DNA from 4 places in the Cupriavidus sp. 21MJTG02-4 genome. Region 1 is predicted to be linked to each of the others. Evidence: predicted binding sites of a transcription regulator. Region 1 holds the regulator's gene; each other region holds the start of a gene.
The links. Region 1 encodes sigma-54, which starts transcription at its own class of promoters, with help from an activator protein. Its sites were predicted from a motif close to TGGCANGNAANCTGCTTT; they were not measured.
Positions count from the first base shown of each region.

Region 2: a site for sigma-54 is predicted at 2,397-2,414, ahead of urtA (urea ABC transporter substrate-binding protein). Genes of this name have one in related genera too.
Region 3: a site for sigma-54 is predicted at 5,900-5,917, ahead of AC3FKH_RS18155 (circularly permuted type 2 ATP-grasp protein). Genes of this name have one in related genera too.
Region 4: a site for sigma-54 is predicted at 5,579-5,596, ahead of AC3FKH_RS28305 (phenol hydroxylase subunit). Genes of this name have one in related genera too.

Region 1 is NZ_JBYOJP010000001.1:212,471-220,179, reverse strand. It holds gene mutY (A/G-specific adenine glycosylase) at 1-291, shown strand, start outside; gene AC3FKH_RS01040 (LON peptidase substrate-binding domain-containing protein) at 316-978, opposite strand; gene rapZ (RNase adapter RapZ) at 1,092-1,979, opposite strand; gene AC3FKH_RS01030 (PsiF family protein) at 2,085-2,456, opposite strand; gene hprK (HPr(Ser) kinase/phosphatase) at 2,631-3,602, opposite strand; gene AC3FKH_RS01020 (PTS sugar transporter subunit IIA) at 3,677-4,132, opposite strand; gene hpf (ribosome hibernation-promoting factor, HPF/YfiA family) at 4,514-4,867, opposite strand; gene AC3FKH_RS01010 (RNA polymerase factor sigma-54) at 4,917-6,395, opposite strand; gene lptB (LPS export ABC transporter ATP-binding protein) at 6,495-7,295, opposite strand; gene lptA (lipopolysaccharide transport periplasmic protein LptA) at 7,325-7,709, opposite strand, start outside.
Region 2 is NZ_JBYOJP010000005.1:20,564-28,272, forward strand. It holds gene urtB (urea ABC transporter permease subunit UrtB) at 1-991, opposite strand, end outside; gene urtA (urea ABC transporter substrate-binding protein) at 1,085-2,341, opposite strand; gene cyoD (cytochrome o ubiquinol oxidase subunit IV) at 2,696-3,046, opposite strand; gene cyoC (cytochrome o ubiquinol oxidase subunit III) at 3,047-3,694, opposite strand; gene cyoB (cytochrome o ubiquinol oxidase subunit I) at 3,700-5,673, opposite strand; gene cyoA (ubiquinol oxidase subunit II) at 5,682-6,653, opposite strand; gene AC3FKH_RS11765 (MaoC family dehydratase) at 7,223-7,699, opposite strand.
Region 3 is NZ_JBYOJP010000008.1:223,457-231,165, forward strand. It holds gene pyrG (CTP synthase) at 1-401, opposite strand, end outside; gene AC3FKH_RS18135 (alpha/beta fold hydrolase) at 518-1,324, opposite strand; gene AC3FKH_RS18140 (proteasome-type protease) at 1,336-2,157, opposite strand; gene AC3FKH_RS18145 (transglutaminase family protein) at 2,329-3,168, opposite strand; gene AC3FKH_RS18150 (alpha-E domain-containing protein) at 3,241-4,191, opposite strand; gene AC3FKH_RS18155 (circularly permuted type 2 ATP-grasp protein) at 4,246-5,721, opposite strand; gene AC3FKH_RS18160 (gluconokinase) at 5,949-6,455, opposite strand; gene edd (phosphogluconate dehydratase) at 6,601-7,709, opposite strand, start outside.
Region 4 is NZ_JBYOJP010000018.1:108,653-116,361, reverse strand. It holds gene AC3FKH_RS28320 (fimbria/pilus outer membrane usher protein) at 24-2,660, shown strand; gene AC3FKH_RS28315 (fimbrial protein) at 2,644-3,681, shown strand; gene AC3FKH_RS28310 (sigma 54-interacting transcriptional regulator) at 3,692-5,314, opposite strand; gene AC3FKH_RS28305 (phenol hydroxylase subunit) at 5,656-5,910, shown strand; gene AC3FKH_RS28300 (aromatic/alkene monooxygenase hydroxylase subunit beta) at 5,994-7,001, shown strand; gene AC3FKH_RS28295 (MmoB/DmpM family protein) at 7,019-7,291, shown strand; gene AC3FKH_RS28290 (aromatic/alkene/methane monooxygenase hydroxylase/oxygenase subunit alpha) at 7,330-7,709, shown strand, end outside.

The DNA.
Region 1 (7,709 bases):
GTGGCAACGGTGCCGTTCGATGCGGAACTCGCGGAGGACGATGCACTGGGCTATGCGCGCGCCTTCGGACAACCCGCACGCGCGGCGCTGGCCGGCGAACTGGTCCATGTCTTTACGCACTTCCGGCTGCAGATCCGAGCGATCCGGGTCGACATGGCCGCGCTGTCGCTGCGTGAACCCGATTCGGGGCCGGCCCAAAGATGGCTTTCGCTCGATGATCTCGACGCGCTCGGCACGCCGGCACCGGTGCGCAGGCTGCTCGAACTGCAGGCTCGCGGCGGCCTGTTCTGAGTCGCGCTCGGCGAACCGGACTGGCTACACCATGTGGTGCTGCCGCATGTAGCGGTGCACGATCTCGATGCGCATGCCCGCGTCGGGCAGCTCCATCAGCATCTGCTTGGCCTTGAGCGGCACCGGCAGCAGTTCGCACAGGCGGTTGGTGACCCAGCTTGGGTCGTCCCACAGGTAGGGCTCGGCAACCGGCATGCGATCGGGCTGCTCGGCATGCAGCCGCGTGACGATCCGACGCAGCACCGTCAGGCATTCCCCCAGCAGTTCCAGCTTGCAGTCGATGATGTCGGCGGGCAGCAGCTCGGCGCTCGCCACGATCAGGCCGTCGTCGCGCTTGTGGTGCTCGAGCACGCGGAAGCGCTGCCGTCCGCGCGTTTCGATCAGCAGCACGCCAAGCTGCTCCATATTGCAATCGATGATCTCGGCCAGGCAACCGATCGATTCCGGCACGGTTGGCTTGCCCGAGCGCGCGACTTCCTCGCCACTGGCGATCAGGCATACGCCGAACGGCGCCGCGTCGCGCAGGCAATTGCGCACCATGTCCACATAGCGTTTCTCGAATACGCGCAGCGGCAGGCGGCCATCCGGGAACAGCACCGTGTGCAGCGGAAAGAGAGGCAGGTCGTCCAGCGTCAGCGGCGTCGCGTCGACGGGAGCGGTGTGGCGGAGAAGGTCTGTCGAGGACATGCGATGGCTGGTGTTCCACTGGATCGGGGAAACCGGCCGCCGGTTGGGGTGCGGCGACCGCCATGCTGCCAGGCTTGACGTACCTGGCGACACGGGAAAACCACGCACGCAGGCTATGCCGCCGGCGCGAGTTCCCGGTGTCTCACCAGCACATTACCATGCGCGCGGAAATAGTTGGCGAGCCTTTCCGCAATATAGACCGAACGGTGCTGTCCGCCGGTACAGCCGATGGCGACGGTCAGATAGCTGCGGTTATCCGCAATGAAGCTCGGCAGCCACTTTTCGACATAGGCGCGGATGTCTTCGGCCATGGCCAGCACCATCGGCTGGGCCTGGAGGAAATCGATCACCGGGGCGTCGCGGCCGGTCAGCGGGCGCAGCGCCAGGTCGTAGTAAGGGTTGGGCAGCGAGCGCACGTCGAAGACCATGTCGGCGTCGCTGGGCACGCCGTGCTTGAAGCCGAACGACTCGAACAGCAGCGTCAGACGCTGGCTGTCCTCGCGGATCAGTTCCTTGATCCAGCTGCGCAGCGTATTGGTGCGCACGTTGCTGGTGTCGATGCGGTGCGCGGACTCGGCCAGCGGGCTGAGCAGTTCGCGCTCCATCTCGATGGCTTCCATCAGCCCGCGGTCGTTGAACGCCGCCCGTTCTTCCTCGGAGCGGGGCGCGCCGTTGGTCAGAATCGACAGCGGATGGCGGCGACGCGTTTCCGAATAGCGCTGCACCAGTGCGTCGGTACTGGCCGTGAGGAACACGACCTCGACCTGATGGGTCTCCGCCAGTTGACGAACCGTGTCGGGCAGGTGGTCCAGCGATTCCCGGCTGCGGATATCGGTGGCGACGCCAAGGTGCGTATAGCCCTCGGCCGCAAGATAGCGGGCCAGATCGGGGATGAATTGGGCCGGCAGGTTATCGACGCAGTAGTAGCCTGCATCTTCAAGCACGTTCAGTGCGACGGATTTGCCGGAGCCGGAGATGCCGGTGATGAGGATGATGCGCATAGCATCGGAAGCATAGCATCCGGAAGTGGCCACGTCATGACAGCGGCCGCGCTGACAAAAATGGCGAACCGCGCGGTTCGCCATTTTGTCCGGATCGACAGCCAATTACTTCGACAGGCATTCCTTCATGAACGACTTGTAATCGTCGCCCTTCTTGCCCTTGCCTTCCTTGCTGCAGGCCGACATCTTTTCCTGCTGGGTCTTGGTCGGCTGCACGCCCTTGGCCGAAAGGCACTGCTTCATGAAGGCCTTGCGATCGTCGCCTTTCTTGCCGGCAGCCTGATCGTTGCAGTCCTTCATCTTCTGCTGCTGCGCGGTGGGCGCCTTGGCGGCGGATGCCGGTACTGCCTTGTCTCCGGGGCCCGGCGCTGCCGGCATGGCGGGCGCTGCAGGCGTGGTTTGGGTGGCGGGCTGTGCCATTGCGCCGGTGGCCAGCAGCGGCGTTACCAACACACACATCGCGATCAGTTTCTTCATGCTTGCTCTCCTGGCTGTGGAAAACTTCATGGCCGCTTTTCGCCACCCTGACAGTGAACGCTGCGGCTCCGGACTGGGCTCGATGCCCATTACAGCACAAAACGGAAGATATCCCCACCGCGTTGACTTATTTGTCAACGCCGATGTAAGCAATTGAAAACGTGTCGCGCCCGCTCAGAGCAGGCGGCCCTGCCCGCGCGAGACCGCATCGGCCTGCATCGCGGCGCGCTGGCGATCCATGAAATCGCGCAGCGTATCGATGCCGCGCAGGCGCAGGATGGTGTTGCGCACGGCGGCCTCGACCAGCACGGCGAGGTTTCGGCCGGCCGCCACCTGGATCTTGACCATATGGATCGGCAAGCCCAGCACGTCGAGGTACTGCGAATCGAGCGGCAGGCGTTCGAACTCGCCGTCGTTGCGGCGCACCAGCTGGACCACCAGCTTCATCTTCATCTTTCGCCGCACGGCGGTCTCGCCGAAGATGGTCTTGATGTCGAGCAGGCCCAGGCCCCGTACTTCGAGCAGGTTCTGCAGCAGCGGCGGACAGCGGCCTTCAATGAAATCCGGTCCCAGGCGCACGAAATCCACCGCGTCGTCGGCCACCAGGCCGTGGCCGCGCGAGATCAGTTCCAGGCCGAGTTCGCTCTTGCCCAGGCCCGACTCGCCCATGACCAGCACACCCATGCCGAGGATGTCGAGGAACACGCCGTGCATGGTCACGCGCGGCGCCGAGATTCGCGACAGGTACAGCCGCAGGTGGTCGATGACCGCCGCCGAGGAAACCGGCGTGGTGAATAGCGGCGTGGAAGAGCGCGTGCAGCGCAGCTCCAGGTCCGGCGGCGGCTCCATGCCGTCGGCCACGACCAGGAACGGCGGCTCGAGCAGGATCAGCTCGCCCATCTGGCGCTTGCGGGTTTCGTCGTCCAGACGCTGGTAATAGGTGATTTCGGGTTTGCCGAGCACCTGGATCCGGTTCGGATGGATCAGGTTCAGGTGGCCGACCAGGTCCGCGGCCGAGGTGGCCTCGCGGGCAAACTCCACGTCGAAGGCGCGATCCGCACCTTCCAGGCCAGCCACCCACGAGAGTTTGATGTCGGCTGCGTTGTCGTCGAAGATCGACTGCGAGGTGACGCCGGTGAGTTCCATGGGGGATGACTTTCGGGGCGGGGACTGTGCCGGATTTTACGATTGTCCGGTCTGTTGCCAGCCCAGGGGAGGGATCAGGGATGCCACTGCGTCAGGAGTTCATGGACCGCGTCCGGCGTGGCCAGGGTTGCCAGGCCTTCGCGCATGTCCCGATCCGACAGCAGCTGGGCAATTTCGGAAAGAATCTCGAGATGCTGCTGCGTAGCCTGTTCCGGCACCAGCAGGAAGATCAGCAGCGAGACCGGCTTGCCATCCGGCGATTCGAACGGGATCGGCTCGGCCAGCCGCATGAAGGCAGCCAGCGGTTGCTTCAGCCCCTTGATGCGCCCGTGCGGAATGGCCACGCCCGCGCCCAGACCGGTCGAACCCAGCGACTCGCGCGCGAACAGGTTGTCGGTCACGGTCGCCCGTGCCACGCCATGGTTGTTCTCGAATAGGAGCCCGGCTTGCTCGAATACACGCTTCTTGCTGGTGACGCTGAGGTCGAGGTTGATGTTGCCGGGTGGCAGCAGTTTGGCCAAACGATTCATGGGCGATGCGAGGATTTCAGTTAGCAGGCAGATCGGACTGCTCAGCCCGGAAACGAAGTGGGGCCGGATTGCGGCCACGCCATGGCTTCCCAGGCGTTCGGCCATTATAGAGCAGCGTCTCCCCTGTTCTTGTGCAATGCAGCGCCAGGCCCCTGTATGGCCTGGTCCGTGCTGGTGCCGCCACACCTGGGTACGGTGGTCGCGCCGGAGTCGCCACGCGCTATGTCTTGGAGAGCATACACCGTGCTGCGCCAGTTGCGAACACTTGTGTCCAGGACGCGCGCCCGGCCGGGGCTGCAGATGCAAAAAAGCCGCGCTACATGGCGCGGCTTGCTGTTATCAGTCCTGTTTCAGTGCCAGTCTTGCGACTGGCAGGCTTGATCATTGCTGCTGTAGTTGGGACTCGGCCATCTGGTACTTGACCGCTTCGCGGTCGTGGCCTTGCACGCGATCCTTATACCGAAGCACCTGGCGGTCCAGCTTGTCGACAAGTGCGTCGATGGCCGCATACAGGTCTTCGTGATGGGCTTCCACAAAAATGTCCTTGCCCCGAAGGTGCAAATTGATTTCCGCGTACTGACGCCTGTCCTTTTCCTTGTGATTGTCGACTGAGAGTAGCACGCTGACGCCAATGACTTGATCGAAATGCCTGACGATACGCTCCAGCTTCGTTTCCACGTACTCACGCAGCGGGGGCGTGATGTCCAGGTGGTGTCCACTGATCTTGAAGTTCATAGCGCTTCTCCTTCTGAAAGAGCTGCACCAGGCAGGCGGTGCAACTCGGCTACAAAGTCTTGCGGAGATTGACAGCAGGGATCTTCAGGGCTTCGCGATACTTGGCGACGGTACGGCGCGCGACAACGAAGCCTTGTTCACCCAGCAATTCGGCAATTCGGCTGTCGGAAAGAGGACTCCTCGGGTCTTCGGCTCCTATAAGTTGCTTGATCAAGGCGCGGATCGCCGTTGAGGAAGCCGCCCCACCGGTTTCGGTGGAAACGTGGCTGCCAAAAAAGTACTTCAGTTCGAAAGTACCCATCGGCGTTGCCATGTATTTATTGGTCGTCACCCGGGATATGGTTGACTCGTGTAATCCCAGTGTATCGGCAATCTCCCGCAAAACCAAGGGGCGCATCGCGATTTCCCCGTGCGTGAAGAAGTTCTTCTGACGCTCGACAATCGCCTGCGAAACTCGCAGGATCGTGTCGAACCTTTGCTGGATATTCTTGATCAGCCAGCGCGCTTCCTGCAGCTTTTGCTGCAGCCCCGCGGCACCGGATTCTCCCTTGGCACCGCGCAGGATCTGCGCGTACATGTCGTTGATGCGCAGGCGCGGCATCACATCCGGATTGAGCTGCGCGATCCAGCCGCCGCCGCCCTTGCGCACGAATACGTCGGGCACCACGAAGTCCGCTTCAGGGCGGCTGTAGGCGTGGCCCGGGTAGGGCGCGAGCGAGCGGATCAGTTCATGCGCGGCCTTGAGCGCCGCTTCATCAACCTGCAATGCTTTTTTCAGGCGCGTGTAGTCGCGCACGGCAAGCAGTTCGAGGTGATGGTTGACGATCGAGAGCGCCAGCTCGCGCTGCGGATGCTGCAGCCGGCGCAGCTGAAGGCTCAGGCATTCGGCGGCATTGCGCGCGCCCACGCCGGGCGGGTCGAAGCTTTGCAGCAGCGTGAGGATCGCCTGCAATTCGTCGACCTCGAATTCGAGTTCCTCGGGCAACTCGGTGCAGATCTCGTCGAGCGACGCGCTCAGGTAGCCATCGTCGTCGAGCGATTCGATCAGGAAGATCGCCAGGCCCTTGTCGCGCGTCGAGATCTTCAGCGGCGCGAGCTGCTCCATCAAGTGTTCGCGCAGGGTGGGCTCGGCGTCGCGCAGCTGCATGGGGGTCTTCTCGTCGTCCTCACCCTGCGGGCGCCGCGCGAAATCGTCCAGGCTCCAGTCGCTGCCGTAATCTTCGCTACCGCTGTCGCTATAGCTCTCATCCTCGCTGCCCGGGCTGCTGGCGTTCGCGTCGCTGTTGCCCTGCGGTTCGGCCGGTGCGGGCGCGGGTGCGCTCTGCAGGTTGACCGAGCCATCGGCCGCCACGCGCAGCGGGCTGTCGATCCAGTCGTTCTCGCGCTCCAGCAGCGGGTTTTCCGTCAAGGCCTGCTCGACTTCCTGCTGCAGCTCAAGCGTAGAAAGTTGCAGCAGCCGGATCGACTGCTGCAGTTGCGGCGTGAGTGCCAGATGCTGGGAGAGACGGAGCTGTAGCGACGGTTTCATGCGACCTATTCTATGCGCATCCAACCGATGTTGGAACGAAAATTGCTATCGCTGATGCTGCCTGATCGTCTCTGCCAAGCGCACCTGCCGCCCCAGGCTTCACATGCGGAAGTTCTCGCCCAGGTAGACGCGGCGCACCGACTCGTTGGCGATGATTTCGTCGGGCTGGCCCGATGCGAGTACGGTGCCTTCGCTGATGATGTACGCGTGGTCGCAGATGCCAAGCGTCTCGCGCACGTTGTGGTCGGTGATCAGCACGCCGATATTGCGCGCCTTGAGGAAGCTGACGATGCGCTGGATCTCGCCGACCGCGATCGGGTCCACGCCGGCGAACGGTTCATCGAGCAGGATGAAGCGTGGCGAGGACGCCAGCGCGCGTGCGATTTCCACGCGGCGGCGCTCGCCACCCGACAGCGACAGCGCAGGGTTGTTGCGCAGGTGGGCAATCTGCAGGTCGTCCAGCAGCGTATCCAGGCGGCTGTCGATCTCGGCTTTCGGCAGCGGCTTGCCGTTGACCAACTGCAGCTCCAGCACCGCGCGGATGTTCTCTTCCACATTGAGCTTGCGGAACACCGACGCTTCCTGCGGCAGGTAGGACAGGCCCATGCGCGCGCGCTCGTGGATGGCCAGGCCGCTGATGTGCTGACCGTCGAGCACGATATCGCCCTCGTCCAGCGCGACGAGGCCCACGATCATGTAGAACGACGTGGTCTTGCCCGCGCCATTGGGGCCGAGCAGGCCCACCACCTCGCCGCTCTTCACCTCGAGCGACACGTCCTTCACCACCGTGCGCGACCCGTAGCGCTTCTTCAGGTGGCGCACGACCATCGTGCTGCTGTCGGCACGGGCGTCGGGAGCGGCGGAAGCGGGCGTGGGGGCGAGCATTGCGGTATCGGTCATGGTGGCGGTGATGCGTTCGGGCGCGTGATTCAGGGCTTGCTGGACGGCGCGGGTGCCGACTTCAGGTCGAGGGGCGGGCTGGCGGCGGCACCGCTGGCCTCCTGGCGCGGCGAGAGCACGGCGCGCACGCGTCCCGACGGGTTGCCGGCCGACGTGTTGTCGCCGCCGCCGGCGGCGGTGTAGAACTCGTTGCGGCTGTCATAGGTCAGGACCGCGCCGCGGATCTCGTCGACCAGCTTGGCGCCCTGCAGCCGCGCCATGCGCGCGTGGCCGATCAGCTTGGACAGTTCCTGCTTGCCGTCGTATTCGATGCGGTCGCCCCAGCCGTCCATGTACTCGTCCACGCCTTCACGCTTCTGGCGGATATAGGCCTGCTTGCCGCCCTTGGCCGTGGCCACCGCGTACTGGTAGCCC
Region 2 (7,709 bases), on a different contig from region 1:
TACCCGCAGCCAGGAACGAGGCCGGCAGCGCTGCGGGCAGATACCAGTCGAACGCGCCGGGCGCGTAGGTGCGGAACAGCGTCTGCACGACGTAGGTGGCATACGCGCCGATCATCAGGAACTCGCCGTGCGCCATGTTGATGACGCCGATCAGCCCATAGGTGATCGCCAGGCCCAGCGCGGCCAGCAGCAGCACGCTGCCCAGGCTCAGGCCGGCGAACAGGTTGCCGATCAGGTCGGCGCGGCGCTGGTCGCTGCGCAATGCGTCGAGTGCCTGCTGCGCGGCCACGCGTACCTCGACATCGGGTTCCCGGTACTTGCCATCGCTGCCGCGCTCGACCAGCGGCGCCAGCTTCTGCCGGCTTTGCGGATTGCTGTCGCGGCCGAGGATGCGAATAGCCTCCATCCGCGCATCGCGCTGGGCCGTGTCGCCGGCGTGGGTCTCTTCGGCCAGTACAGTGGTGGCCCAGATCACGTCCAGCCGTGCGCGCAGGCCGGGATCGGCCTCAATCTTGCGCGCCGCTTCCACACCAGCGCGCGAGGCGCTTTCGGGTTGGTCATACAGCGTATTGATGGCCTGCGTGCGCACCGCGATATCGGGCGATTGCAGCTGCAGGCTGCTGGCCGCGCTATCCACGATCGCGCGCAGGCTGTTGTTAAGCGTCAGTGATTCCAGCTCATCGGCCTTGACCGTGACTGGCTTGCCGGTAATCGCGTCGACGGTCTTGTCTGCTTCCTGGCGCACCATGCCCACCGACGGGGCGTACTGCAGCGCGTCGTCCTGCAGCGCTTTCAGGATGGGTCCGGCCTGCTCCGGCGCAGCCTTGGCCAGTGCGTACAAGGCCGCGGTCTTGGCATCGAAATCGTCCTCGGCCAATGGCTTAAGGTCGGCCTGCGTCAGCGCAGCAGCCCACGGTGCCGTGGCGAGGAGCAGCGCTGCCAGCAAGGTGCGCAGCCACGGCATGGCATGAACGGATATCGAATAGCGCATAAGGGTTGGCACGTGCAAAGGTAATGGCGGACAGCGAACTACGCCGCTCTCCCGCACTCGAGAGAGCGGCGTCGCTTCATCAGGCGAAGTGGCTTACATCACCTTGTCCGGCTTGCCTTCATTGCCGGAGATGAACGGGCTCCACGGCTGCGCGCGGATGGGCTTGGCGGTCTTCCACACCACGGTGAACTGGCCGTCACCCTTCACTTCGCCGATCATCACCGGCTTGAACAGGTGATGGTTGTCGCCCATGGTCAGCGTGAAGCCGTCCGGTGCCTTGAAGGTCTGGCCGTACATGGCGGCGCGGACTTTGTCAGGATCGGTCGTGCCGGCCTTCTTCACGGCTTGTGCCCACATATGGATGCCGACATAGGTGGCCTCCATCGGGTCATTGGTGACACGCTTGTCGCCACCTGGCAGGTTGTTGGCCTTGACCCAGGCTGCCCACTGTTTCTTGAAGGCTTCGTTCTCGGGATTCTTGACCGACATGAAGTAGTTCCATGCGGCAAGGTGGCCGACCAGCGGCTTGGTATCGATGCCGCGCAGCTCTTCCTCACCGACGGAGAAGGCCACCACCGGCACATCCTTGGCCTTCAGGCCCGCGTTGCCGAGTTCTTTGTAGAACGGCACGTTGGAGTCGCCGTTGATGGTGGAGATCACGGCGGTCTTGCCGCCCTGCGAGAACTTCTTGATGTTGGCGACGATCGTCTGGTAGTCGCTGTGGCCGAACGGCGTGTAGACCTCTTCGATATCCTTGTCGGCCACGCCCTTGCTCTTCAGGAATGCACGGAGGATCTTGTTGGTGGTGCGCGGATAGACGTAGTCGGTGCCCAGCAGGAAGAAGCGCTTGGCGCCGCCGCCTTCCTTGCTCATCAGGTACTCGACCGCCGGAATGGCCTGCTGGTTGGGTGCTGCGCCGGTGTAGAAGACGTTCTTGGACATCTCCTCGCCTTCATACTGCACCGGGTAGAACAGCAGCGAGTTCAGCTCTTCATAGACCGGCAGCACGGACTTGCGCGACACCGAAGTCCAGCAGCCGAATGTGACCGCAACCTTGTCCTTGGTGATCAGCTGGCGCGCCTTCTCGGCGAACAGCGGCCAGTTCGACGCCGGATCCACGACCACCGGCTCCAGCTTGCGGCCGAGCACGCCACCACTCTTGTTGATCTCGTCGATGGTCATCAGCGCCACGTCCTTGAGCGACGTCTCCGAGATGGCCATGGTGCCGGACAACGAATGCAGGATGCCGATCTTGATCGGGTCCTTGGACTGCGCCATCGCCAGCGGGCTCGCGCCGATCATGGCCGCGGCGGCTACCGCCGACAGCTTCAGCATGTCACGTCGTTTCATTGCAGCTCCCAGTTTGTCGTTTGGTTACGGGACTCAACGCTCCCCGGGTGGTGCATCCGCAACTACCGTGCCATGGCTCGCCAGGCCATCGACGGATGGCCAGACGCCGCCGGGGCGCCCGGCAAGAGACAATTCCAGGGAGATACCGCGCGAAAGCACCATGCTGGTGCCGGGCGGGAACAGACGACGACGCACCGCGCGCGTGCACGGCGCAATCGGGTGCAAGCGAGGCCGCGGGCATGCCGGCGCCGAAAATGGGAAGGCGCCGGCAGGAATGCGGCGCCACGGTGCGCGATGCACCGCCACAAACAAGAACGGGGCCCGAAGGCCCCGTTGTCTATCGTCCAGAGACGATTACTTCATCATCCACGGCATCATGTTCGCGTTCATGTTGTGCATGATCCAAAGCGAGCCGGCCAGCACGATGAACAGGATCAGCAGCGTGAACAGGAACGACATCACGTTCCAGCGCTGTTCCTTCGAACCATCCATATGGAGGAAATACTTCAGGTGCACGACCACCTGCACCGCGGCCATGCCGAGGATGATCAGCAGGGTCGTGCCGCGGTCCATGGTGCCGTCCATCACGATCTTGAACGGGATGACGGTCAGGATCACCGCGAGCACGAAGCCGATCACATAGGACTTGAAGCTGCTGTGGCCGTGCGACTCGGCGTGGGCCGATGCTGCGTGTTGCTGTGCCATTTACATTGCCCCCATCAGGTAGACCACGGTGAAGACGCCGATCCACACGACGTCCAGGAAGTGCCAGAACAGGCTGAGGCAGTTCAGGCGCTTGGACATGGTCGGGGTCAGGCCCTTCTTGCTGACTTGCCACATCAGGACCAGCATCCACACCATGCCGCTTGCTACGTGCAGGCCGTGGGTGCCCACCAGCGTGAAGAACGACGACAGGAACGCGCTGCGGCTCGGGCCGGCGCCTTCGGCGATCAGGTGATGGAATTCATTGATTTCCATGTACATGAACGCGGCGCCCAGCGCGAACGTGATAGCCAGCCAGACCAGCACCCGCACTTTCGAGCGGTTCTGCAGCGAGATCATCGCGAACCCGTACGTGATCGACGAGAACAGCAGGATGAAGGTCTCGGTCAGCACGTAGTTGAGCTCGAACAGCTCCTTGCCCGACGGGCCGCCCGCCACTTCGCCGCGCAGGACGGCGAAGGCGGCGAACAGGCACGCGAACAAGATGCAGTCGCTCATCAGGTACAGCCAGAAACCAAAGATTGTGTTCTCGCTGGTGTCGTGGTGCGCGTGGTCGTGCGTGTCGTCATGCGAGTGCGCATGAGCCGGGGCTTGCGCCGCCCCGAAGCGATCAAGGACTTCTGTCGACATGGTTATCAGGCCTGCGAAGCAATGCGCTGCAGTTGGCGCGTTTCAATCTGCTCGACCTCGGCGGCCGGCACGTAGTAGTCGATGTGGTCATCGTTGGCGCGGCGGATGAACGACACCACCATGCCAACCAGGCCCACGGCGGCAAGCCACCAGATGTGCCAGACCAGGGCGAAGCCCAGCACCAGGCTGAACAGGCCCATCCAGAAACCGGCGCCGGTGTTCTTCGGCATGTGGATCTGCTCGTAGCCGGTGGTCGGGATGGTTTCGCCACGGGCCTTCATGTCGGCGAACGCGTCCAGGTCACGCACCACCGGGGTGTGCGCGAAGTTGTAGAACGGCGGCGGCGAGGACGTCGCCCATTCCAGCGTGCGGCCACCCCACGGGTCGCCGGTCACGTCGGCCAGCTTCTTGCGGTCGCGGATCGACACGACGATCTGCAGCACCTGGAAGAAGATGCCCAACGCCACGAACACCACGCCCACCACGGCCAGGTACAGCCACGGCGTCCAGGCCGGGTTGTCGGTGTGGTTCAGGCGACGGGTCATGCCCATCAGGCCCAGCACGTACAGCGGCATGAAGGCGAAGTAGAAGCCCACCAGCCAGCACCAGAAGGCGTACTTGCCCAGGCGCTCGTTCAGCTTGAAGCCGAACGCCTTCGGCCACCAGTAGGTGATGCCGGCCAGGTAGCCGAACAGCACGCCGCCGATGATCACGTTGTGGAAGTGGGCGATCAGGAACAGGCTGTTGTGCAGCACGAAGTCGGCTGCCGGAACGGCCATCAACACACCGGTCATGCCGCCGATCACGAAGGTGATCATGAAGCCCAGCGTCCACAGCACCGGCGTGGTCATCTGCACGCGGCCGCGGTACATCGTGAACAGCCAGTTGAAGATCTTCACCCCGGTCGGGATGGAGATGATCATGGTCGTGATGCCGAAGAATGCGTTGACGTTCGCGCCCGAGCCCATCGTGAAGAAGTGGTGCAGCCACACGATGAACGACAGCACCATGATGGCCGCGGTCGCGTACACCATGCCCTTGTAGCCGAACAGCTTCTTGCCCGAGAACGTCGCGATGACTTCAGAGAAGATACCGAACGCCGGCAGGATCAGGATGTACACCTCGGGGTGGCCCCAGATCCAGATCAGGTTCACGTACATCATGGCATTGCCGCCGCCATCGTTCGTGAAGAAGTGCATGTCGAAGTAGCGGTCCAGGCCCAGCAGTGCCAGCGACACAGTCAACACCGGGAAGGCAGCCACGATCAGCACGTTGGTGCACAGGGCGGTCCAGGTGAACACCGGCATGCGCATCAGGGTCATGCCCGGGGCGCGCATCTTCAGGATGGTCACCAGGAAGTTCACGCCGGTCAGCAGCGTGCCCAACCCTGAGATCTGCAAGGACCAGAGGTAGTAGTCCACCCCCACGCCCGGGCTGAAGTCCAGGCCGGACAGCGGCGGGTAGGCGAGCCAGCCGGTCTTGGCGAATTCGCCGACGCCCAGCGAGACGTTCACCAGCATGGCGCCCGACACGAACAGCCAGAACGACAGCGTGTTCAGGAACGGGAACGCCACGTCGCGCGCGCCGATCTGCAGCGGCACCACGAGGTTCATCAGGCCCGTCATCAGCGGCATGGCCACGAAGAAGATCATGATCACGCCGTGGGCGGTGAAGATCTGGTCGTAGTGTTCCGGCGGCAGCACGCCGTGGGCACCGTTCGTGGCGAGCGCCAGCTGCATGCGCATCATCAGCGCGTCGGAAAAGCCGCGCAGCAGCATGACCAGCGCGACCAGGCAGTACATCACGCCGATCTTCTTGTGATCGACCGAAGTGAACCACTCATTCCAGAGGTAGCCCCACTTCTTGAAATACGTGATCGCGCCTAGCAGCGCAGCGCCGCCGAGGGCGACGCCGGCCAGTACGACCATGATGATCGGCTCATGAAACGGAATCGCCGACAAACTCAATTTGCCAAACATCATTGCTCCTAGGATTGCGCGCCCAGCGCCGGCTTGGCCGGCGTGGCCATGGACACCCGCTCTTCGCCGAGCGTGTTACGCGACGTGCAGACCGGGCCGCCATCGAAACCCTCGCGGGCCATGGCATGGCCGTCGTTGCCCATGTATTGGTGCAGGACGCCGGTGAACAGGCCGTCTTCGACCTTGCCGTAGTAGGCAACCGGCTCCGCTTCGCTCGGCTGCGCCAGGACCTTGTAGTCCGCGCTGGCGAGCTGACGTTCGGAGGCGCGCACCTTGGCGACCCACGCGTCGAACTCGAAGTTCGACATGGCCGTCGCCTTGAACTTCATGCCCGAGAAGCCGCCGCCGCTGTAGTTGGCGGACATGCCGTCATACGTGCCGGCTTCGTTGGCAATCAGGTGCAGCTTGGTCTCCATCCCCGCCATGGCGTAAACCTGGCTGCCCAGTTGCGGGATGAAGAACGAATTCATGATTGAATCGGACGTGATCTTGAAGTTCACCGGCGTGCCCACCGGGAACGCGATCTGGTTGACCGTCGCGATCTTCAGTTCCGGATAGATGAACAGCCACTTCCAGTTCATCGCCACCGCCTCGACGGTGATCGGCTTCTGCTTGGATTCCAGCGGCTTGTACGGGTCCAGGTCGTGCGAGGACTTCCACGTGATGATGCCCAGCGCGATGATGATCAGGCAGGGAATCAGCCACACCACGACTTCGATCGCGGTCGAGTGCGACCAGTCGGGTTCATAGCGTGCCGAGGTATTGCTGGCGCGGTACTTCCAGGCGAACACGAGCGTCAGGACGATCACCGGCACCACCACCAGCAGCATGAGCCAGGTGGCGATCAGGATGATGCCTTTGATGTCGACGCCTACCTGCCCCTTCGGGTCGAGCAGCGTCATGTTGCAGCCGGCGAGCAGCAAGAGCAGGCCGAGGCTTGGCAGGGACCGCGTCCACCGCGGCAGTATGGGTTTCTTCATGTCACGACTGGTTTGGTTAGGCCGCGCTTGGGCAAAGCGTGGCTTCACCGCCTGATGCCGGAAGCAAGAGGCGTTGGGCTGAGGGAAAACCTGAAGGACGTGTCCTTAGCTGGCGTTGGGGTCTGGCGGATTTAACGCCGGATGACCATGCGGCCTGACAACGCCATGAACACGGAAGGACAACTGACGACTGCGCGAGCGGCTCGCCTTAGGCGGGGGCACTGCGGCAATTGATGGCCGAAACCGCGAACGGTCCCGGCTCGAAACTGCGGCCGGGTAGCGTTGAACCACGAGGTTTTTGCACTTCCCGGCAAGCCTGCCTTGTGGGCAAGCGCGGTTTCCGGCCGGAATGCGCAACACGTAAAACATCGTGGGCGCGACTGTACCGCAATGCAGCATTACGGGTAAACCCAACAGCACAGAACACACTGTTCAGAAAAGCGGACAATCTTTAAAAGCGTTGTTCACGTCGCTAAAAATGTGTTGCAGCATCCGCATTGCCGTCAAAAATTGAAAAAAACCGCCAGACGACGGTTTTTTTCTTTCTGTATCAACAAAACAACAACGGCTCAGCCGTAGCGGCGGCTGATGGACTCGGCGACGCACACCGGGCGGTCGCTGCCCTCGCGTTCGATCGTCACTTCCCAGGTCGATTGGGCACCCACCAGTTCGGGCGACTTGGGCAGCGGATCGAGCCGCTCGACCTTCTGCAGCTTGATACGCGCGCGCAGCCTGCTGCCCACGGGCACCGGTGCGGTGAAGCGCACGCGGTTCAGGCCGTAGTTCACGCCGATCTTCGACGGCATGTGCAGCGCGTTGTGCATGAACTTGGGTACCAGCGACAGCGTCAGGAAGCCATGCGCGATCGGACCGCCGTAAGGCGATTCCTTTTTGGCGCGCTCCACGTCGACGTGGATCCACTGGTGGTCGCCGGTCGCTTCGGCAAACAGGTTTACCTGCTCCTGGGTGATCTCCATCCAGTCGCTGACGGCGACCTCCTGACCTTGCAGGCTCTCCAGTTCTTCGAGCGATGCGATGGTGCGCATGTCCGTTATC
Region 3 (7,709 bases), on a different contig from region 1:
TGCGAGGCAGCGGCGCCGCGCTCGATGAAGGCCTGGATCTCGTTGGTGATATGCGGGATCACCTGCACGGTCTTGCCCAGGTATTCGCCGCGGCGCTCCTTGCGGATCACCGATTCGTAGATCTGGCCCGTGGTGAAGTTGTTCGACTTGCGCATCTTGGCCGAGACGAAGCGCTCGTAGTGGCCGAGATCGAGGTCGGTTTCCGCACCGTCTTCCGTGACAAACACCTCGCCATGCTGGAAGGGGCTCATCGTGCCGGGATCGACGTTGATGTAGGGATCTAGCTTGAGGAGGGTGACTTTGAGGCCGCGCGACTCGAGAATGGCCGCGAGCGAAGCAGCAGCGATGCCCTTGCCGAGAGAAGAGACGACGCCACCGGTGACGAAGACGAATTTGGTCATAAACCGAGCTTGCCGGGGAAATCGGGATTATACATGAGACCCCGCCCCCCGCAGGCCCGGAAATTGTGACACCAGCGGGCCGGCAGCGCGTCTGCGGCGCATGTGCCGCTTCCGGCTCAGCGGCCTTCGCGCCGCATCCCGGCGATCAGTTCGCGGATCAGTTGCGCCGTTTCCTGGGGCCGCTCCATCGGGTAAAGATGGCCGCCCTCGATGAAGCGCAGATTCTCGCCGACCAGCTTGCGCGTAGCGGAAAGCCCGCATTGCCGCACCTCGCGCGAACGCGTGCCGGCCACGAATCCGACCGGCACCGGCGCGCCGCGCGCCACCTTGCGGCCCAGGCTGGTCGGCAGCGTGCGGTAGATCCAGTATTCCACCTCGCGGTTGAAGCGCAGTTGCCGCTCGTCGTCCTTGCCGGTGGGCTCGGTCCCATGCAGCGCATAGTCGCGCAGCATGTCCTGGTCCCAGATCGCGAAATTCGGCTTGGCGCGGAAATGCTCCCACACCGCCTCGGTATCCGGCCAATGCGTGCGCCGGTTCCTGGTCACCGCGGCCGGGCCCGGCTTCTCGTCCATGCCCAGCAGCTGCGCGGTCCTCAACAGCGATGCGCGCCAGCCCGCGATGATCGGGGAATCGAGCATTACCACGCCGCGCACCCATTCGGGGCGCCGCAGCGCAGCCATCAGCGACAGGAAGCCGCCCAGCGAATGCCCCACCAGCCACACCGGCTCGCGGTACTGGCGCTGCAGCGAATCGAGCAACTCCTCGACAAGGTGCGGCCAGCCGCGCGTCACCGGGTACTCGGGCCGGTGGCCGTAGCGCTCCACGGCGCGGAATTCGAAATCAGCTTCCAGCTCGGCGAACAGCTTCCGGTACGTCGGCACCGGAAAGCCATTGGCATGGGAAAAATGAATGATCTCGCGCATCGCCCGCTCGCTTAGTCCTGCGTGCGCGAACGTTCTCGCATGGCGCGCACGGGTTGCCCCCAGCGGTCCGCCTCGCCCGTGCGGGCGAGCGGGAAATCGGCCTCGCGCTCGGCATCCCATTCGGGGTCGCTGATCTCGCCGAACACCTGGCGCAGGCGATGTCCCCAGGTGTCGCGGATCATACGGAAATACGCGTTGCGCTCGTCGATATTGACGAAGTGCGTAACCTGCAGCGTGTCAGCTTCGTAGACCAGCAGATCAAGCGGCAGGCCGACCGAGATATTCGATTTCAGCGTCGAATCCATCGAAATCAGCGCACACTTCGCCGCCTCGCCAAGCGGCAGCGAAGGGTGCACCACACGGTCGATAATCGGCTTGCCGTACTTGGCTTCACCGATCTGGAAATAGCAGTTCTCGGGCATCGCCTCGACGAAATTGCCGGCCGCGTAGACATTGAACAGCCGCGCGCGCTCGCCGCCGATCTGGCCGCCAAAGATCAGGCTGACGTTGAAATCGATGCCGGCATCGCGCAACGCATGGGCATCGCGCTTGTGCACCTGGCGCACGGCATCGCCGACGATGGACGCGGCCTCGAACATATCCCGCGCGGTCCACAGCGAGCGCTTCTCGTCGCGCGCCTCGGCCAGGCACTGGCGCACCGACTGGCTGATGGCCAGGTTGCCTGCAGTCAGCAGCACCATCACGCGGTCGCCGGGCTCTTCGAACACCGTCATCTTGCGCGCGGTGGATATCGCATCGACACCGGCATTGGTGCGCGAATCGGAAAGGAACACCAGGCCGGCGTCGAGTTGCATGGCAACACAATAAGTCATGGTCTTGTCGGGTTCTCACAGAACCGTGCGGGTGGCAGCGGGAATTCTAGCGTCCGGCGGACACCCTGCGGGACGGTCCCGGCAGATTGGAGACAGTGCTCGAATTTGGGGCGCACCGGCCGGCACGGCCTCGATATGACCTCGAACCGGTGCGGCGGGCCGCGCGCCCCTTCAGTCCGTCAGCGGCGTGATGGCAATATTCACCTGCAGGGTCTCGCCGCCGCCGCCCTCGAGAATGCCACGGACCGGTGCCGCAGACTGGTAGTCACGTCCGACCGCAAGCCGCACGTGCCGGTGATCCGTCACACAACGGTGCGTCACATCGATGCTGCACCACAGGTCCTGCCCCGCATCCAGGCAGACATCCGCCCAGGCGTGGCTGGCCAGTTCCGTGGCCGCCGGATCGTAGAAGTATCCGCTTACATAGCGCGCGGGAATGCCGAACGCGCGGCACGCGGCCACCATTACCTGCGCCTGGTCCTGGCAAACCCCGCTGCCAAGATGGAACGCCTCGGCCGCGGAGGTGCCAACATGCGTGGTGTTGGCTGCATAACGTACGTGATCGGCGATGCCGCCGGCCAGCGCCAGCAGCGCCGGCACCTCGTGTCCGGATGCCAGGAACGGCGCGGCGAATGCCTGCATCTCAGGCGGGGCGGCGGTCAGCGGCGTGCCGCCGACGAAGTACAGCGGCGAGACCCGCGCCTCGCCCGCAGCGGGCGCATCGCGGAAGGCATGATGCCCGTCTCGCCCGACTTCACCGTGCGCAGTTGTGACCTCTACTTCACCGATCGCAGTGATGGCGATGGTGTCGGCCGGGCCCTTGACGGTGAAGTTATGGACGATATTGCCGAAGCCATCGCGCGCCTCGGAAAGGTTGCCAGGTGCCTGGAGTTCCCAGCCCTGCACGGCCTGCAGCGGCCCCGAGCGCGGCGCGAGCCGCAATTCGTGCACGCTGCGCCGCACCGGTTCCGCGTAGTGATAGACGGTCTGGTGATGAATCTTGTATTTCACGGTGTTCGGAAGGCCGCCGCGACGACTGCTGCACATGGGTGCTCTCCGCGGCATCCGTCCGAGTACTCGGCACTAGGCCGCCAGCGGCACCAGGAAATCACGGCTGATGCCGTTGCCGAGATCGCCGATGCGCTCCAGGAAGCTGGTCAGGAAAGCGTGCAGCCCGACAGCAAAAATGTCGTCGATGCGGGCATATTTCAGGTCGGCATGGAGTTTACCAGCCTGGCGCTCGGTCTCTCCCGATTGCTGGTTGCAGACCACCGCAAGGATGGCCACCACCTCATCCATGCTCGACACCAGCGAACGCGGCATGTCCGGGCGCAGGATCAACAGCTCGGCCACGCGCTGCGGCGTGATCACCGCGCGGTAGACCTTGCGGTAGACCTCGAAGCCCGACACCGAGCGCAGCACCGCGGCCCAGTGGTAGAAATCGTTCTGCTCTCGATTGGAATCGGTGTCGTCCGAGCCCGACGCCTGGAACTTCACGTCGAGGATCCGCGCGGTGTTGTCGGCCCGCTCCAGGAACGTGCCGAGCCGCATGAAGTGGAAGGCGTCGTCCTTCAGCATGGTGCCGAACTGCACCCCGCGCGCCAGGTGCGAGCGGAACTTGACCCACTCGAAGAAACGCGACGGGTCTTCCTGCAGCTCCCCGTCCGCGATGATGCGCTGCACATCGAGCCAGGTGGTGTTGACTGTTTCCCAGACCTCGGTGGTGAGCGAGCCGCGCACCGCGCGCGCGTTCTCACGTGCCGCGCGCAGGCAGCTCATGATCGACGACGGGTTGGTCATGTCGCGCACCATGAAATCGATCACGTCGTCGCGCGTCAGCAGCCCGTACTTGTGGTCGAACGCACGGGTCAGTTCCGAGATGTCTAACATGGCCCACCAGCCCTGCTCCGCCACTTCCGCGGACTGCGGCAGCAGCGAGGTCTGGTAGTTGACGTCCAGCATGCGCGCGGTGTTCTCCGCGCGTTCGGTATAGCGGGCCATCCAGAAAAGATGGTCGGCGGTGCGGCTCAGCATGGGATTCTCCTCGCTATTCGATCGTGGCTGCGTGGCGACGTGGTGGCGGAGGACTCAGCGCTCCAGCACCCAGGTGTCCTTGGTGCCCCCGCCCTGCGAGGAATTCACCACCAGCGATCCTTCGCGCAGCGCGACGCGCGTGAGCCCGCCCGGCACCATGCGCACCTCGCGCCCCGACAGCACGAACGGACGCAGGTCGATATGGCGCGGCGCGATACCCGCTTCGACATAGGTCGGGCAGGTCGACAACGCCAGCGTCGGCTGGGCGATGTACTGCTCTGGCCGCGACTTCACCACCTCGCGGAAGGTATCGATCTCCGCGCGCGTGGCCGCCGGCCCGACCAGCATGCCGTAACCGCCCGCGCCATGGGTTTCCTTGACCACCAGTTCCGCCATGTTGTCGAGCACGTACTGCAGGTCGTCCGGGCGCCGGCACATATAGGTCGGCACGTTGTTGAGGATGGCCTCTTCGCCCAGGTAGAAGCGGATCATGTCGGGCACGTACGGGTAGATCGACTTGTCGTCGGCCACACCGGTGCCGATGGCATTGCAGATGGTCACGTTGCCCGCGCGGTAGACCGACAGCAGCCCGGCAGCGCCTAGCGAGGAATCGTGCCGGAACACCAGCGGATCGAGAAAATCGTCGTCCACGCGGCGGTAGATCACGTCGATGCGCTGCGGCCCCTGCGTGGTGCGCATGTAGAGATGATCGTCCTCGACGAAGAGGTCGCTGCCTTCGACCAGTTCCACGCCCATCTGCTGCGCCAGGAAAGCGTGTTCGAAGTAAGCCGAGTTGTACATGCCCGGTGTCAGCACCACCACGGTGGGGTCGGCGATGGCCTGCGGCGAAACCCCGCGCAGCATGTCGAGCAGCAGGTCGGGATAGTGGGCCACCGGCGCGACGCGGTTGCGTGCGAAGAGATCCGGAAATAACCGCATCATCATCTTGCGGTTTTCGAGCATGTACGACACGCCCGACGGTACACGCAGGTTGTCCTCCAGCACGTAGAACTCGCCCTCGCCGGCCCGCACGACGTCGATGCCGGCCACGTGCGCGTAGACGTCGTGCGGAACATCCAGGCCCAGCATCTCGGGGCGGTACTGCGCGTTGTTGTAGATCTGGTCCGGCGGGATCACGCCGGCGCGGATGATGTCCTGCCCGTGGTAGATGTCGTGGATGAAGCGGTTCAGCGCCGCCACGCGCTGGCGCAGGCCCTTGTCCAGGGTCGCCCATTCGCTGGCCGGGAAGATGCGCGGGATCACGTCGAACGGAATGGTCCGCTCGGTGCCGCTGTTGGATTCATCCTTGTCGCCGTAGACCGCGAACGTAATGCCGACGCGCCGGAAGATCAGGTCGGCCTCGGCCCGCTTGTTGGCCATGGTGTTGTCGGACTGCCGCGCCAGCCAGTCCGAGAATTGCCGGTAGTGCGGCCGTACCAGGCCACCCGGCAGTGCCTGCCCCGCCTGGATGACGGTATTGCGCTCGTCATCCCGCCAATCCAGCATCTCGTCGAAAAAGCGCGCCGCCATGATGACCCTTCCCTCCGTGAAATCGGGGGGCGTCCTGGTCGCCTGGCCTGCCGGTCTCCCACCGGAATCGCCGCCCCTTGTTTTTTGGCTCTACAGACTGTCGAGTGACTGGCCCTTTCAGCATACTTGCGCCAGCGAAAGCCGCAAGTCCCCGCGATGGCGCGGCACGGAAACGGGTGAAGCAAGATGCCTGCCAGGGGTACCGCAGGCGCGCGTGCAGGAGTGGGTCAGCGCGCGGCGGTGGCGCGGTGGCGTTCGCCGTCTTCGAGGATGGCCTGCACCAGCGCCTCCGGCGTTTGCCGGATATCGAGTACCAGCGCACCTTCGGGTTCTTCCAGGGTATCGAGCTGGCTCTGCAGCAATGCCGGGTTGAAGAAGTGGTCCGTGCGCGCGGACAGGCGCGAGCCGATCACCGACGCGTCGCCCTTCATGTAGACGAAGGTCACGCCGCCATCCGGCGGCGTCAGCCGGTCGCGATACACCTGGCGCAGCGCGGAGCAGGTGAACACGTGGGTCCGGCCCTCGGCCCGCGCGGCATCGATGGCCGCGCGCATGGCCGCCAGCCAGGGCCAGCGATCCTCGTCGGTAAGCGGGATGCCCGCGTGCATCTTGGCCTTGTTGGCGGCGCTGTGGAATTCGTCCGCGTCATGGAACGCGCAGCCCAGGCGTTGCGCCAGCATTTCGCCAACCGTGGATTTGCCGCTGCCGGAAACGCCCATCAGGATATAGATCATGTCTGCTCCATCGATCATGGTGTCGGATGGTTTGCCCCATCCTTGTCGGTAGCCTGGCGCCGGCAGGCGGCGCGCAGGTGCCCGGCTGGCGGCTGGCACCGGCCGGGGGAATCGAGTCAATCGGATGAAACGGGCCTTGGCCCGGCTATTGTGCGACGGAATGCGCCGCCGTGGCAGTTCCGGGCGCGGCGGCCGCCGGCATGGCGTCGGCCTCGGACAGGTCTAGTGCGCTGCCGCCCTCTTCCGCCATGCGCGCGTGACGCCGGAACAGCCCGAACAGGCCGCGGCCCATGCTGAACCGTGCGAAATCGTCAGCCGGCGCTGGCGCGACGGGGCGCGCCGCGAATTCGGCCGGATCACCGAGCCAGGCAAGCGTGCCGGCAACGGCGTCCATGCGCACCAGGTCGCCATCGCGCACGCGCGCCAGCGGTCCGCCGGCCAGTGCCTCGGGGCCCATGTGGATCACCGCGGGGACCTTGCCGGAGGCGCCGGACATGCGGCCATCCGTCACCAGCGCCACGCGGTGCCCCGCATCCTGCAGCGCACCAAGCACGGGCGTCAGGCGATGCAGTTCTGGCATGCCGTTGGCATTGGGCCCCTGGAAACGCACTACCGCCACCACGTCGCGGTTCAACTCGCCCGCTTCGAAGGCCGCTTGCAGGGCCTCCTGCGAATCGAACACGCGCGCCGGCGCCTCGACCACGCGGTGTTCGGGCGCCACGGCGGACACCTTGATCACGCCGCGGCCCAGGTTGCCCTGCATCAGGCGCAGGCCACCCTCGTCGGAGAACGGCTCGGCGGCGGTGGCGAGCACCTGGGCGTCGCCGCTGGTATTGGCGCCATCGCGCCACTGCAGGACGCCGTCGACCAGCACGGGCTCCTGCGTGTAGCGTGCCAGGCCAGGGCCGGCCACGGTCTGCACGTCCTCGTGCACCAGCCCGGCCTGCAGCAGCTGGCGAATCACGTAACCCACGCCGCCCGCGGCGTGGAAGTGGTTCACATCCGCCGAGCCGTTCGGATAGACGCGCGCCAGCAGCGGCGTGATGCGGGACAGGCGGTCAAAGTCGTCCCAGTCGATCAGCACACCCGCCGCGCGCGCCATGGCTACGAGATGGATGGTGTGGTTGGTGGAACCGCCGGTGGCCAGCAGGCCGACCATCGCGTTGACGATGGCTCGCTCGTCGACGATGCGCGCCATCGGCAGGTACTCGCCGCCCCGCGCCGACAGGGCCAGCGCGCGCTGCGCCGCTGCCG
Region 4 (7,709 bases), on a different contig from region 1:
GCCACAGATGTTGAGCAATCGTGATGCGAGTCAGTAGAAACTACCGCCTGTTTCCTCCGCGCCTGTGCCCGCTCTGCGTGGTGGCGTTGTCGCTGTTTGCCGCGTCGTCAGGCCGTGCGGCCACGGCGGGCCTGGCAAATATCGAATTCAATGACGAATTCCTTCGGCAGCCGGGAGGCACCAGGCTGGACATCTCGCGCTTCAACCAGGGCAACGTGCCGCTGCCAGGCACATATCGGGCAGACCTGCAGGTCAATGGCGCGTGGCTGGGCATGGTGGAGGTCGAATTGCGCCAGACCGGCGCCGATATCCGCAATGTCCAGCCTTGCTTTGACCGTACACTGCTCGACCGCGCTGGCGTGGACATCACGCGCCTTCCGCCGGAAGCTGCCGATCGCCTGGCCCGCCTGACCGCTACGGATTGCCTGACCTTGCCGGAGCTGGTGCCGGGCGCGAGCGCCGGGTTCGACAACGGCGAGCAGCGGCTTGAGCTGACCGTGCCGCAGTCCTTCATGAACCGCAGCGCGCGCGGTTACGTCGACCCGCGCTACTGGGACGAAGGGGTCAACGCCGCGCGCCTGCAGTACAACGCCAGCGTCTATCACACGGACAGCAGCGGGATGTCATCTACCCAGGGCTATGTCGGCCTGAATGCCGGCGTCAATGTGGGCGCCTGGCGGTTCCGGCACTACGGCAGCCTCTCGTACGATTCAGTCAACGGCAACCGCTACCAGTCCATCCAGACCAGCCTGCAGCGCTCCATCGTACCGTTGCGCAGCCAGCTCGTGATCGGCGATGCCTTTACCGATGGCGCGATGTTCGACAGCTTCGGCTTTCGCGGCGTGCAACTCGCCACGGACGACCGCATGCTCCCCGAATCCCAGCGTGGCTATGCGCCGACCATCCGCGGCATTGCCAGCAGCAATGCGCGCGTGCAGGTGCGCCAGAACGGCAACATCATCTACGAGACCACGGTCGCGCCCGGCGCGTTCGAGATCGACGATCTCTACGCGACCGGCTACGGCGGCGACCTGGAGGTTCTCGTGACCGAGGCGGATGGCAGCGTGCGTGCCTCGGCGGTGCCCTACGCGCCCGTGGTCAACGCGCTGCGCCCCGGGGTGTGGCGTTATGGCGTGACATCGGGCCAGTACCGGAACACGGGCGTCCACGACACGCCGCTTTTCATGCAGGCGACGGTCCAGCGCGGCATCTCCAACCTGTTCACGGGCTATGGGGGCGTGCTGGCAGCCGAGAACTATCTCTCGATCGTCGCAGGCATGGCGCTGAACACGCAATATGGCGCATTCGGGGCCGACATCACGCACGCGAACACGCGGCTGGTCAACCAGCCGGACCGTAGCGGCCAGAGCGTGCGCCTGTCCTACAGCAAGCTGGTGGCGCCGACGCGTACCAACGTGACGCTGGCCGCCTACCGGTACTCCACCAGCGGCTTCCTGAACTTTGCCGATGCCGTGGCGATGCGCAGCCAGGACAGTTCGACCACGGACCTGCTGCTGCGCGGCATCCGGCGCGGACGCCTGCAGATGACCGTGAGCCAGAGCCTGCCGGCCGGCTACGGCAATGTCTACCTGTCCGGCTCGACCCAGGACTACTGGAACCGCGGCGGCCGCGATACCCAGTTCCAGGCCGGCTACAACAACAGCTACAAGCGCGTGAGCTACGGGGTCTCGGCAACCCGGCAGATCAACCTGGGCAGCGGCAAGTGGGAAAACCGGATCATGCTGACCGTGGGCATGCCGCTGGGCAAGGCGTCGCAGGCTCCTTATGCCATGACAAGCCTGCAGAGGGATTCGTCGGGCGTCATGGGCGTGCAGGAATCAGTGACCGGCACGCTCGGCGTCGACAACAACCTGACCTATGGGCTGAACGCCAGCCACTCCAGCGGCGGCGGCAGCGCCGTTTCCAACGGCGTCGCGGCCAATGCCGGCTATGTTTCGCCCGTGGCGACGCTGACCGCCAATGCGGGCCGAAGCAACGGCTACAGCCAGCTTGGCGCGGGGATATCGGGCGGCATCGTGGCGTACGCCGGCGGCGTGACATTCATGCCGATGCTGGGCGACACCGTGGCCGTCATCGAGGCGGACAACGCCGCGGGCGCGCGCGTCACGAACGCCAATGGCCTGCGGGTGGACCCGTGGGGCCATGCCGCGGTGCCGAACCTGATGCCGTTTTCGCGCAACCAGATCGAGATCGACCCGAAGGACCTGCCGCTCAACGTGGAACTGCGCTCCACCATGCAGCAAGTCGCGCCGACGTCCGGCGCTGTGGTCCGCGTGCGTTTCGAAACCGGCAACAGTGGCCAGATCGTCATCCTGCGCGTGCGTACCGCCGACGGCAAGCCGCTCCCGTTCGGTGCCGAGGTGTCCGATAGCGACGGGAACCTGGCCGGCACCGTCGGCCAGGACGGGCGTTTTATTGCACGTGGGCTCAAACAGCAGGCCGGCGTGCTCACGGCAAAGTGGGGAGGGCAGGGCGCCAACACCTGCGAATTTGCCTACGCACTGCCGGCGACGGTCGGGCCTGCGCGCCTTGCGCTGCCGCTAGGCGACGGCGTATGCAGCGATCATCCAGTCACCGGGGACCAACCGACCCTATCCATGGGGATGTATAAGGAGCACAACGATGAAGCCGCTCAATGAACGGGCAGGTCTGAATGCGACCCTTCTTTATGGTCTGCTGGCCATCCTCACGCTGTCTGCCCCGCAGGTGGTCCAAGCCGCCTGCTCGTCAACGCCGGCCATGCCATACCTGCAGGACATGAGCAATATGGCCGTCGTGACCACGCTGCCAGTGGGCAGCGCCATCCCCGGCACGGCGCGCAACTACACCATCACCGGCACATGCGACAACGTGCCGCCTCGCGTCGTGCCTGGCGCGCCGATCATAGCCTGTTTCTACGGTACGGGCACGGAGGGCCCACCCGGCGTCTATTCGACCGGCGTCCCGGGTGTCGGCATTCGCTTGCGCAACCAGGCGGGGCAGGCCATCACCAACGGATCGGGGGGCGGGTGTGACACAAGAGGCCAGGGCCTGGGCAGTCTGAACGCGGACATGACGTACTCGGTGTCGGCCTCCATTGAGTTCGTCAAGACAGGGCCGATAAGCGGTGGCACCCTGGACCCGATGCAGACGCGGTTCGGCTTTGGCGTCTATCAGGGGGAGAACGCTGGCGCGCTGGGCGGCGGCGGAATCAACTACATCGGCTTCACCGGAACTGCGATCCCGCGGCCGATTACCTGCAATGTGAACTATCCCGCGACTGTCACACTGCAATCCGTGCGCGCGGCTGACCTGCGTCCGGCAGGGGCAACGGCAGGCACGGCGCCCTTCACCATCGGCGTCACTTGCGACAGCCCGGCCAACGTTGGAGTCACGTTCGACGGTGCCCCCGGCACGCCTGTGCAGACCGCAACTGCGGGTGTGCTCGGCGCTTCGAACGCCGGCGCGCCCGGGGCTGCCACCGGAGTCGGCTTCCAGATCGTCTCCGGCGGCAGCTACCTGCCCGTGCCGTTGCAGACGCGCAATGCATTGGGAAGCATTCAGGCCAATATCCCTGGGTCGTACAACTATGCGGTCCGGTACATCGGCCTGAATAACGGCCTGCCCGTTACCGCCGGGACAGTAACCGCCGCCGCGACGTTCACGTTCGATTACCACTAGGCCAGCGCGGTCACTTCTTCAGCCGGTAGGCCAGTTGCGGCCGCGTGATCCCCAGCATGCGCGCCGCCGATGACAGGTTGCCGCGCGTCGTGTCGATGGCGAGCTGCATCAGCCGCCCCTCGATCTGCGGCAGCGACACCTGCTGGTCCAGCAGCTTTTGCAGCAGGGCATCGGCGTCCTCGGGCGCTTCGGTGGCCTGCTGCTGGCTGGCGAACAGGTGGGAAGTGTCGATCAGCCCCGCCGCGGGCGCGAGCAGCACACCGCGCTCGATCATGTTCTCGAGTTCACGGATATTGCCGGGCCACTGGTACTGCATCAGCGCATCGCGGGCGCGCTGGCTCAGCCCGCGTACCTGCTTCTGGTAGCGCGCGTTGAAGCGCTGGATGAACGCCTGCGCAAGTTCCGGGATATCCTCGCGCCGTTCGCGCAGGGCCGGGATGGCGACCGGGTAGGTGCTGATCCGGTAGAACAGGTCCGCGCGGAACTGCCCCTGGCGGATCGCCTGTGCCAAGTTGACGTTGGTGGCCGCAATCAGCCGCACATCGATCTTGCGCGTCTCGACGCCGCCAAGCCGCTCGACTTCCGCGTTCTGCAACACACGCAGCAGCTTGACCTGTGCCGACAGCGGCAGGTCGCCGATCTCGTCGAGAAACAGCGTGCCGCCGTGCGCGCGCTCGAAGCGGCCCGGGCGTGACTGCTGTGCCCCCGTGTAGGCGCCTTTCTCGACGCCGAACAGCTCGGATTCGATCAGCTCGTGCGGGATCGCCGCGCAATTCACGGCAATGAACGGCTGCTCGGCGCGCGGGCCGTGGTCATGCAGCCAGCGCGCGAACATCTCCTTGCCTGCGCCGGTTTCTCCGGTGAGCAGTACTGTGATATGGCTATCGGCCGCGGCCGACAGCAGGCCGAAGGCTTCGCGGAACGCCGGGGACTGGCCGATCAGGTTGCCCTGGTTGGCGCCGCACAGGGTCTCGCGCAGCGTGCTGACTTCCTGCTGCAGCGTGAGCAGGTCGCTGATGACCGAGTCGGGCTCGAAGTACTTCAGGTAGTCGGGGTCGTCCCAGGCCTCGGCTGGCTTGCCGACGATGCGGCATAGCGCATCGAGGCGGCGCTGGCACTCGGTTTCCTTGTAAATGACCAGCCGGTCCATGAAGGTGCTGCTGTAGCCCGATGCATAGCCGAGCTGCACCCAGCAGCCGCCTTCCTCGCGGCTCAGTTCCTCGTTGTAGGGCGCTTCGCCTTCCCAGGAGTCCTGCCAGAGAAACTCGCCATAGAAGTGGCCGGTGTCGCGGTCGATCTCCAGCCGCACCGGGTCCACGCGTGTCACGCCTTCCAGCATGTGCAGTTGCGGGCCAAGCAGGAACGCGTCGTTGGGCGACGTCTCGAGTTCCTCCTTGCGTTCGCGCTTGACCATCTCGGCGTCCCGCATGCCCTGCGCGTAGCCCATGCGGATCAGCAGACCCTTGCCGCGTTCCAGGCCCAGCGTATCGAGGATCTCCTTGCGCAAGTAGCTCAGGGCCTCGGTGTGCATCAGCACCATGCGGGAATCGCCGAGCCGTATCTGTGCGGCCTTGGGGTCGATCGTCAGCAGCGAAGCCAGGTCGAATGGCGGCTGCTTGGGGGGGGCGGTCATCTCCATCTCCAGAATGCCTGCGGGCGCGAATCGATCCGGAGAGGAACGTCCTTGGCCTCGGTTTTTCCGTAGCCTAACACGCGGTTTCGCGAGCCAGGCAAGCGAGGGGATTCCCCGTGGACAGCATGGTGCGTCGCAATATCCGTGGATTTGATCATTTGATGAAAACAGGCTTGATCCCCTCATCAAATCATCAAGCGGGCGCGCCGGGGCAACGCCTCGGAATTTCCCGCAATCCCTTGTGCCATGCGGCTTGGCAGCCGGTGGCACGGCCTTCGCTATATGTCTCCACACCCAGAACCATGCACACCCACCGATGTGCATCGCAGCAGGAGCGAGACATGACCACACCGTTTGTCCATGCCAGCGTCCCGGCCGGCGGACGTGCCCAGCCCTACGTCCGGGTGACCGCGCGCGATGAACACTGGGTCGAGTTCGAGTTCTCGCTCGGCGACCCGGCGCTCTACGTGGAGCTGGTCATGCGCCCCGACCAGTTCTCCGCGTTCTGCGCCACGCAGTGCGCCATCACGGTGTCGCACCTGCTGGGCCGCGCACTGGAATTCGAGCGCGACAAATGGAGCGAAACCGTGGCCTGACGCCGCGGCCTATCCGAACACCGATCCGAACACCGATCCGAACACCGATCCGAACACCACAAGGGAGACAGGAGCAACCCACCATGCAAATCGATATCCGTACCGACAGCGTCAGTCCGATCCGCCAGACCTTCGCCAACCTGCAACGGCGCCTGGGCGCCGACAAGCCGGCCACGCGCTACCAGGAGGCGATGTACGACCTGCAGCCGGAGACCAGCTTCCATTACCGCCCGCTGTGGCAGCCGCAATACGAGCTCTACGACGTGCGCCGCACGCAGGTGGTCATGCAGGACTGGTACGCGCTGAAGGATCCGCGCCAGTTCTACTACGGCACGTACGTCAACGCCCGTGCGCGCCAGCAGGACGCGATGGAGAAGAACCTGGACTTCGTCGAGAAGCGCGGCCTGCTGGCATCGCTGCCGGCGCCCCTGCGCGAACTGCTGACGCTCGGCGTGGTGCCGCTGCGCCATGTCGAGTGGGCGGCGAACATGAACAACGCCGCGATCACGGCCTATGGCTACGGCTCGGCCATCACCGAAGCCGCCATGTTCCACACCATGGATCGCCTGGGCATTGCGCAGTACCTGACCCGCATCGGCCTGCTGGTCGGCGACAAGGCGGCGGTCGAAGCCGCCAAGACGGCATGGATGGAAGACCTGGCCTGGCAGCCGTTGCGCCATGCGCTCGAAGACCTGATCGTGCGTGAGGACTGGTTCGAACTGCACGTGGCGCAGAACCTCGTGATGGACGGGCTGCTTTACCCGCTGGTCTACCAGCGCCTGGATGCGCGCCTGTCCGCCGAAAGCCCCGCGTTCTCGCTGGTCACTGACTTCATGATCGCCTGGTATGCCGAGACCACGCGCTGGGTCGATGCAACGGTGAAGACAGCCGCGCAGGAATCTCCCGCGAATGCCGGCGTGATCGCGGGCTTCGCCTTTGCATGGCTCGACCGCTTCCAGCACGCGCTGGCCCCGCTGGCACGCCGCCTGTTCGCCGACGAAGCCGATGCGGCGCTCGGTGAAGCGGTTGCCGCGCTGGACAAGCGCCTTGCGGGGCTGGGGCTGATCCGCCCCACCGACGCCGTTGCATGACACCAGGGACGAACGCCATGACCGCACAGATCGTATTCATCGCCCTGCAGGCCAACGAAGAGATGCGTCCCGTCATCGACGCAATCGAGGCCGACAACCCGCACGCCACCATCAACCGCTATCCGGCCATGGTCAAGATCGACGCACCGGGGCGCCTGGAAATCAACCGCGCCAGCGTGGAAGAGCGCATCGGCCGCGCGTGGGACGTGCAGGAACTGCAGCTCGGCCTGATTTCGCTGGCCGGCAATATCGACGAAACCGAAGACCAGTTCGTACTGGCCTGGCACTGAGCCGCAAGTCGAACCGCAAGAACACTGGAGACAAGGACATGACCACCGCCACTGCAATCGCCACCGCCGCGCGGCAGGCTACCCGGCCCAAGCTCTCGCTCAAGGAGAAGTACGCGATCCTCACGCGCGACCTCGGCTGGGAAACCACCTACCAGCCCATGGATGCCGTATTCCCGCACGACAAGTTCGAAGGCATCGTGATCCATGACTGGGACGGCTGGGAAGACCCGTTCCGCCTGACCATGGACGCGTACTGGAAATTCCAGTCCGAGAAGGAGCGCAAGTTGTACGCGATCATCGACGCGTTCCAGCAGAACAACGGCCAGCTCAATGTCAGCGACGCGCGCTACGTCAACGCGCTCAAGCTGTTCCTGACGGGCGTGTCGCCGCTGGAGTATGCGGCGCACCGCGGCTTTGC